2 regions of the Kitasatospora sp. NPDC051702 genome follow, and region 2 is predicted to be linked to the other one. Evidence: riboswitches for the same ligand, from Rfam matches in the RefSeq annotation. Region 2 holds a riboswitch; the other holds the start of a gene.
The links. Region 2 has a riboswitch for glycine ahead of gcvP (aminomethyl-transferring glycine dehydrogenase). Riboswitches for the same ligand answer to the same signal wherever they lie in the genome.
Positions count from the first base shown of each region.

Region 1: linked by a shared signal. The riboswitch ahead of gcvT (glycine cleavage system aminomethyltransferase GcvT) and the one ahead of gcvP (aminomethyl-transferring glycine dehydrogenase) in region 2 are both predicted to bind glycine.

Region 1 is NZ_JBFAZB010000005.1:233,490-237,893, forward strand. Features, by position in the region: gene glyA (serine hydroxymethyltransferase) at 1-763, opposite strand, end outside; gene gcvH (glycine cleavage system protein GcvH) at 890-1,264, opposite strand; gene gcvT (glycine cleavage system aminomethyltransferase GcvT) at 1,353-2,474, opposite strand; glycine riboswitch at 2,707-2,812, opposite strand; gene AB0N04_RS07305 (enhanced serine sensitivity protein SseB C-terminal domain-containing protein) at 3,001-3,804, shown strand; gene AB0N04_RS07310 (enhanced serine sensitivity protein SseB C-terminal domain-containing protein) at 3,921-4,404, shown strand, end outside.
Region 2 is NZ_JBFAZB010000024.1:13,268-17,671, forward strand. Features, by position in the region: gene AB0N04_RS20600 (MFS transporter) at 1-478, opposite strand, end outside; gene AB0N04_RS20605 (PRC and DUF2382 domain-containing protein) at 713-1,840, opposite strand; glycine riboswitch at 2,064-2,167, shown strand; gene gcvP (aminomethyl-transferring glycine dehydrogenase) at 2,403-4,404, shown strand, end outside.

The sequences.
Region 1 (4,404 bases), on a different contig from region 2:
AGACCGCGGAGTTGATCTTCTTGGCCCACTCGGCCTTGGACAGGATGACGCCGCCGCGCGGGCCGCCCAGGGTCTTGTGGGTGGTGGTGGTGACCACGTCCGCGTAGGGCACCGGGTTGGGGTGCAGCCCGGCGGCCACCAGGCCGGCGAAGTGCGCCATGTCCACCATCAGCAGGGCGCCGACGGCGTCGGCGATCCGGCGGAACTCGGCGAAGTCGAGCTGGCGCGGGTAGGCGGACCAGCCGGCGATGATCAGCTTCGGCTGGTGCTCCTTGGCGAGGCGCTCGACCTCGGCCATGTCGACCTGGCCGGTCTTCTCGTCCACGTGGTACGCGGCCACGTTGTAGAGCTTGCCGGAGAAGTTGATCTTCATGCCGTGGGTCAGGTGACCGCCGTGAGCCAGGCTCAGGCCCAGGATGGTGTCGCCCGGCTGGATCAGCGCGAACATCGCGGCGGCGTTGGCCTGCGCGCCCGAGTGCGGCTGGACGTTGGCGTGCTCGGCGCCGAACAGGGCCTTGATCCGGTCGATCGCGATCTGCTCGACCACGTCGACGTGCTCGCAACCGCCGTAGTAGCGGCGGCCGGGGTAGCCCTCGGCGTACTTGTTGGTGAGCACCGAGCCCTGGGCCTCCATGACCGCCACCGGGGCGAAGTTCTCGGAGGCGATCATCTCCAGCGTGGTCTGCTGGCGGTGCAGCTCGGCGTCGACCGCGGCGGCGATCTCCGGGTCGAGGGAGTGCAGGGACTGGTTGAGAACCGTCATGGTGTGGTCTTCCCGGTGGAGGAGGATCAGGGGTGCCGTGCGGAGCGCGCCCTCGGAAGGGTGGCGGGCGACGGGTGGTCGGCGCGGGCGGGCCGCCGCGCTGCGGCCCGCCCGGTCACGAGCGGGTCAGGCCTTGATGAAGGCGTTGTACTCGTCCGCGGTGAGCAGCTTGCCGGTGGACGCGACGCGCACCTTGAACAGCCAGCCGCCCTCGAAGGGGGCGCTGTTGACCAGGCCGTTGTCGTCCAGAACGTCCTGGTTGGTCTCGACGACCTCGCCGGTCACCGGGGAGTACAGGTCGCTGACCGACTTGGTGGACTCCAGCTCGCCGCAGGTCTCGCCGGCGGTCACCTCGTCGCCGACCTCGGGCAGCTGCACGTAGACGATGTCACCGAGCGCGTCGGCGGCGTGCTGGGTGATGCCGATCGTGGAGACACCGTCCTCGGCGGCGGTCAGCCACTCGTGCTCCTCGGTGTACTGCAGGTGCTGGGGGTTGCTCATGGCGTCATTCTCCAGGATGGGAAGCGGGTACGACGAAGCGGGCCGCCGCGCGGACGGCTTCGACGTGGGTCTTCGGGGGAGTGGGGGTTCAGCGGGCGCGCTTGTAGAACGGCAGCGCCACGACCTGGACCGGCTCGTGCTTGCCGCGCACGTCCACCGCGACGGTGGTGCCCGGGGCGGCGTGGGCCGCGTCCACGTAGGCGATCGCGATCGGCTGTCCCAGGGTGGGGGACGGCGCGCCCGAGGTGATCCGGCCGATCGGCGCACCGTCGGCGGAGACCACGGTGTACTCGGCGCGCGGCACCCGCTTGCCCTCGGAGACCAGGCCGACCAGCACCCGCGGCGGGTTGGCCTCGGCCTCGGCGGCGGCCTTCTCCAGGGCCTTGCGGCCGACGAAGGCGCCCTCGTTGGTGGTCTTGTCGAAGCGGACGACCCGGCCCAGGCCGGCGTCGAACGGGGTCAGGTCGGTGGAGAGCTCGTGCCCGTACAGCGGCATGCCCGCCTCCAGGCGCAGCGTGTCCCGGCAGGACAGGCCGCAGGGGACCAGGCCGTGGCCCTCGCCGGCGGCGGTCAGCGCCTGCCAGACGGCCTCGGCGTCGCCCGGGTTGCAGAAGATCTCGAAGCCGTCCTCGCCGGTGTAGCCGGTGCGGGCGAGCAGCACGTCGCGGCCGGCGACCTGGGCCGGGAGGATCGCGTAGTACTTCAGGCCGGGCAGGTCGGCCTCGGTGGTCTTCGCCAGGATCGCGGTGGACTCCGGGCCCTGGACGGCGATCAGCGCGTAGGTGTCGCGGTCGTCGGTGACGACGGCGTCGAAGCCCTTGGCGCGGGCGATCAGCTCGTCCAGCACCAGCTGGGCGTTGGAGGCGTTGGCGACGACCAGGAAGGCGTCCTCGCGCAGGCGGTAGACGATCAGGTCGTCCAGGATGCCGCCGTCCTCGGCGCAGATCATGGTGTAGCGGGCGCGCAGCACGCCCAGCGCGGAGACGAAGCCGACCAGCGCGTGGTCCAGCATCTCGCCGGCCTGCGGGCCGGTGACGGTGATCTCGCCCATGTGGGAGAGGTCGAACAGACCGGCGCGGTTGCGGACGGCGAGGTGCTCCTCGCGCTCGCTGCCGTAGCGCAGCGGCATGTCCCAGCCGGCGAAGTCGGTCATGGTCGCGCCGAGGGCGCGGTGCAGCGCGTCGAGCGCGGTCAGGCGGAGGGACGACATGGCCAGGAACTCCTCGGTCGGGGCACTCAGGGGTGCACGCGCCGGAACCGTGCCCGCTCGGGGACCGACCCCTGCGCGCGGGCATGCGGCGGCGTGGGTCTCCCCATCTGTCGTCGAACCTGAGAGCTTCACCGCCCACCTGCCCGCAGCTGTTTCCAGCATCCAGGACAGCATGGCGGCTTGCACCGTGGGTGGGCGCGCGACAGGGCCGTGCGCCGCTTTCCAGATGTGCCTAACCCGTGCGGTAGGGGGGCCTGAGAGATTCCGGGGAGGACTTGCTCCTTCGGCGCCGGCTGTACCACCTGAGGGGGTACTCCGGGCTCTCCCGCGCGGGTTCGAGCGGCCGGTATGGAGTTGTGGGGCCCGGCGGCCCACTGCGCCGTCGAACGCGCACATCATGGCACGTCCGGGCCGCGGGCGGGAGAGGGGCCCCGGTCACGCCGCGTGATACCGAACACGGGCCCTAAACTGCTCCGCGTCGGCGTAGCACAGGGCGGCCGAGCGGCAGAGGGCGGATCAGGCGCGCATGGGGTACCCGGTGGAGCAGCAGCAGGGGTGGGGCGGGCCGGAGTCGGCGCCGCCGGGCGGCGGGTGGCCGGCCAACGAGCTGGAGCAGGTGCTGACCGCCGCGCTGGGCGACCCGGGTGCGACGCCCCGGGTGATCGAGGTGCTGGCCCGCAGCCAGGTGTGGATCCCGCTGCCGGCCGGCGGCGACCCGCAGGGGCAGTCGCTGGACCTGCCGACCGTCGAGCTGGCCGGTGACCCGTACGTCCCGGTCTTCTCCTCGCAGGAGGTGTTCCTGCAGCAGGCGCCGGGGATGGCGTTCGCGGTGGCACCGGCCTGGGAGTTCGCCCGCGGCCTGCCGCTGGGCGTCGGCATCGCCGTCAACCCGGAGGCCGCGGTGGGCATCCCGGTGCCGCCGCAGGGCGTGGCGGAGCTGCGCCGCGGTCCGCGGGAGGACCGCTGGGACGCCGCCGGCGAGGCCCTGGCCCCCACCGGCGGCCGGGTGGCGCTGCGCGAGCCGGTGCCGGGCGAGGACCCGGAGCACTTCCTGGCCGCCTGCCGCGCGGAACTGTCGCTCCTCCCCGGAGTGTTGACCGCCCGCCGGGCGCTGGCCAGCATCGAGGGCGAACCGACCGTGATGTTCGTGGGCGTCCAGTTGGATCCGGCGGCCCCGGCCGACCCGGCCGCGGTCAACGAGGCGCTCGGCCGGGCCCTGGGAACCGCACCGCTGCCGGGGGGCGTCCACCTCGTACTGCTCGATCTCGCCGACGATCCGGTGGTCGAGTGGCTGCTCGCCCGGGTACTGCCTTTCTACGCGCGGGTGTGAGCGGCGTTCGTTCGTAGGCACGTCGCCGTGGCGGTGGCCGGTGCCGCGCCATAGGGTGCGTGCAGACGGCCGACGGGCCGGCTGGGTTGAGGAAAGAGGCGCGGCGAGGTGGGCGCATGAGTGCGGGAGCGGTAGCGGGCGGTGCACCGGGGCCCTGGGGCCAGGCGTCCGCCGGGCGCCCCGGGGCGGATCCGGGCGCGCTGGAGCGTGCCCTGCGCGAGGTCGTGCCGGAGCGCTACGACGCGTACGAGCAGCTGCTGCACGCGCTGGCCGACGGGCAGGTGTGGATGCTGCTCTGGCACGGCACGCCGGGCAGCCCGGACGCCCAGTACGGGAACATGGAGATCAGCGGCCACGGCTACGCGCCGGCCGTCACCTCGCCCGAGCAGCTGGCGGCCTCCGGCTGGGCCCGGGCCCACGAGGTCATCTCCGGGCGGGAGATCGCGGCCTCGCTGTACCGGACGCGCTGGGGTCTGTGGCTGAACCCGCACGCGCCCGGCGGCGGGGTGGGCGTGCCGTGGGCGGACCTGCGCCGGATCGCGGCGGGCCTGGACCGGCTGCCGGCCGGTCCGCTGAAGCTGAGCGAGCCGCAGGTGAACG
Region 2 (4,404 bases):
CCACCAGGCCGAGGCCGGAGCCGACGCCCATCGAGGCGCTGATGGCGGCGACGCCGCCGGTCACCTTCTGCTTGGGCAGCTCGTCGCGGACGATGCTGATCGCCAGCGGGAGCACGCCACCGCCGGCGCCCTGCAGGACACGGGCGACGACCAGCCAGGTGAACGAGTGGGTGCTGACCGCCAGCGCCGAACCGGCGACCAGACCCGCCAGCGAGATGAGCAGCATCGGCTTGCGGCCCCGGAGGTCGCCGAAGCGGCCCAGCAGGGGAGTCAGCACGGCGGCGGAGAGCAGGTTGGCGGTCATCAGCCAGGTGATGCTGGACGCGGAGACGTTCAGTTCCTTGGCCAGCGAGGGCAGGATCGGGACGACCGCGGTCTGCACCACGCTGAACGACAGCATCGCCAGGATGAGGGCCGGCAGGACCCGGGCGCTGCTCTGCTTCTCGGCCGCGATGGTGGGCTGGGGTGCCTCACTCACGGTTGCTTCCTCCCGTACATAGTGAATGAACTGAAGTAACCATGCCGGGAGATACTTCAGAGTGTCAAATATCGATCGGTGAAGCTTTGGCAAAGTCGAAGGATCCCGGTGCCGGCGGCGGGCCGAGCGGTGCCGTCCGGGCGCAGCGCGAGGCCCCCGGACCGAGGGTCCGGGGGCCTGGTGGAGCGGGTCAGGAGGGCTGGTGGAGCCCGTCGGGGCGGCGTCGGGGCGGCGTCAGGACAGCGGGCGCAGGGCCGCGGGGCGGCCGTTGTCGGCAGCCGGGGCGGAGCCGGGGGTCGGAGCGTGGTCCGGGCTCTGGCCCGGGGTGTGGTCCGGGGTGTGGCCCGGGCTCTGGGAGGAGGACCCGGGGGCGCCGGGAGCCGAGGTCTCGTCGTGGACCTCGACGTGCTCGCGCCGCAGCTCGTCCGTGACCACCTCCTCGGCGGTGTACCGCTCGACCACCAGGCGGACCCGCTCGATCGGGGCGAGGTACTTGCGGACCACCGGGCGCTCCTCGCGCAGGGTGACCTCCTCCACCGCCTCGGCGATGTCCTTCTCGGTCAGCGAGGCGCGCTCGGCCTCGCTCACCGGCATCCGCTCCACCCGGACCCGCTCGCGCACCACCGGGACGCGGCGCTCGACCGGCTCGCTGGTCACGTACTTGCGCAGCTTCGCGGTGCCCAGGACGTGCCACTCGGTGGTGATGTCCAGGCGCTCCTCGCGGCAGGTGATCTCCAGCGGGCCGCTGGGGGAGGAGGACGACGGGGTGTCCGCCCCGGGGGCCGGGGTGGTCGCGGGCGGGACGACCTGCGGCTTCGGCTCGACGACGGGTACCGCCGCCGCGGCGGCGGCGACGGGAGCGAGGGTGCTGAGAGTGCGCACGCTGGCCTCCGGGGCGGTGCTGGTGCTCGTGGCGGTGGTCGGGGAGGGAGTGGGGGCGGGGGAGAGGAGGGCGGCGGCCTTCGCGGGCTCGGCCGCCGGGGTGGAGCCGAAGTCGAGGTCGGGCTGCGCGGGCCGGTCGCCCGACCCGTTGGCCGACCCGCCCTCGACGGGGGTGTCGAGGCCGTAGTAGCGGTAGAGCTGGAGCTCCTGGGCGGGCGAGAGGTGCTGGCCGACGCCGAAGTCCGGCGAGTCCTTGACCAGCGACTTGTCGTACGGGACCCGGAGCTCCTCGCCGGAGAACTCGCTCGTGGTCAGCGGGACGAAGGCGTCCCGGCCGAAGATGCCGGTCCGGACGGCCGCCCACTCCGGCTGGCCGGTCGCGTCATCCAGGTAGACCTCGTCGACCGTGCCGATCTTGTCCCCGTTGCGGTCGACCGCCTTGTGGCCGATGAGGTCCCGGGGGTCGATGTCGGTTTGCACTCTTTCCTCCAGTGCGCTGCACCTGCGGAACTCCCGCAGGACGGCGTCGGAGCACCCGTCCCGTCCGCCACTTCACACCAAAAGCCATGAACCGGGCGGGCGCGACCGGTGCGCCGCCGGACGGGCTGCGCGTTGGGCCGTCCGGGGTACGCGCGTAGACCCCGGGTGACCTGACGCACCCGTGATCGGACGGCCTCCCGCTGGTACCCTGGGCGGCGACCGCCGAGCCCGCTCGGGAGAGTCCCCGCCGGCGGAATCCGCTGGTCGGGGCGCCGAAGGAGCAACTCCTCCCCGGAATCTCTCAGGCATCCGTACCGTGCGGGATAGGTCACTCTGGAAAGCAGGGCAGGAGCGTCGGCACGTGAGCCGGCGACACCACCCTCACCGACGGTGCAAGCCGACGGCGCGCCACCGCGTGTCGTGCGGGCGAAGCTCTCAGGTCCCGATGACAGAGGGGGAGGCCTGTCGGGTTCGTCCGCCCAAGTCGCTCCGCTGCCCGCAGCGGGGTAGGCCCGCCGGCGTGCGTACCCCCGCCGGTCCGTGACCAGGAGGCCTCGACCACATGAACGCCCAGCCGAACGCGGGACGCCCCACCGGCGCCTCGACCCTCACCGAGCTTGAGCTGGCCAGCCCCTTCGAGAACCGCCACATCGGCCCCGACGCCTCCGCGCAGGAGAAGATGCTGGCGTCCATCGGCTACGGCTCGCTCGCCGAGCTCGCCGACACCGCCGTTCCCGAGGCGATCCGCTCCATCACCGCGCTGGACCTGCCCGCGGGCCGCAGCGAGGCGCAGGTCCTCGCCGAGCTGCGCGAGCTGGCCGGCCGCAACCAGGTGCTCCAGCCGATGATCGGCCTGGGCTACTACGGCACCTTCACCCCGCCGGTGATCCTGCGCAACGTCATGGAGAACCCGGCCTGGTACACCGCCTACACGCCGTACCAGCCGGAGATCTCCCAGGGCCGCCTGGAGGCGCTGCTCAACTTCCAGACCCTGGTCTCCGACCTGACCGGCCTGCCGACCTCCGGCTCCTCGCTGCTCGACGAGGGCACCGCGGCCGCCGAGGCGATGGCGCTGGCCCGCCGCGTCACCAAGGTCAAGGGCGGCGTCTTCCTGGTCGACGCCGAGACCCTGCCGCAGACCGTCGCGGTGATCCAGACCCGCGCGGAGCCGACCGGTGTCGAGGTCGTCGTCGCCGACCTGTCCGCCGGCATCCCGGCCGAGATCGTCGAGCGCGGCGTCTTCGGCGTCCTGCTCCAGTACCCGGGCGCCACCGGCGTGGTCCGCGACCTCACCCCGCTCGTCGAGCAGGCGCACGGCCTGGGCGCGATCGTCGCCGTCGCCGCCGACCTGCTGGCGCTCACCCTGCTCAAGTCCCCGGGTTCGCTCGGCGCCGACATCGCCTGCGGCACCTCGCAGCGCTTCGGCGTGCCGATGGGCTTCGGCGGTCCGCACGCCGGCTACCTGTCTGTGCGCGCGGAGTACGCCCGCTCGCTGCCCGGCCGCCTGGTGGGCGTCTCGGTCGACTCCGACGGCAACCGCGCCTACCGCCTGGCGCTGCAGACCCGCGAGCAGCACATCCGCCGTGAGAAGGCCACCAGCAACATCTGCACCGCCCAGGTGCTGCTCGCCGTGATGGCCTCCATGTACGCCGTGTACCACGGTCCGGACGGCCTGGCCGACATCGCCCGCCGCACCCACCGCTACGCCGCCGCCCTCGCCGAGGGCCTGCGCGCCGGCGGCGTCGAGCTGCTGCACGGCGAGTTCTTCGACACCGTCACCGCCGTCGTCCCGGGCCGGGCCGCCGAGATCGCCGCGGCCGCCCGCGCCAACGGCGTCAACGTGTACCAGGACGGTGCGGACCGGATCTCGGTCTCCACCGACGAGACCACCACCCGCGAGCACCTGGCCGGTGTCTGGGCCGCCTTCGGCGTCCCCGCGGTCGAGGTCGCGGAGGCCGCCGACGCGCTGCCGGCCGCGCTGCTGCGCGAGGACGAGTACCTGACCCACCCGGTCTTCCACAGCCACCGCTCGGAGACCGCCATGCTGCGCTACCTGCGCCGCCTGTCGGACCGGGACTACGCGCTGGACCGCGGCATGATCCCGCTGGGCTCCTGCACCATGAAGCTCAACGCGACCACCGAGATGGAGGCGGTGACCTGGCCGGAGTTCGGCCAGCTGCACCCCTTCGCGCCGATCGAGCAGGCCCAGGGCTACCTCACCCTGATCCGCCAGCTGGAGCAGCAGCTGGTCGAGGTGACCGGCTACGACGCCGTCTCGATCCAGCCGAACGCGGGCTCGCAGGGCGAGCTGGCCGGCCTGCTGGCCGTCCGCGCCTACCACCAGGCCAACGGCGACACCCAGCGCGACGTCTGCCTGATCCCCTCCTCCGCGCACGGCACCAACGCGGCCTCGGCCGTGATGGCCGGCATGCGCGTGGTCGTGGTGAAGACCCTGGTCGACGGCGACGTGGACGTCGACGATCTGAAGGCCAAGATCGAGCAGCACCGCGACAGCCTCGCCGTGCTGATGGTCACCTACCCGTCCACCCACGGCGTGTACGAGA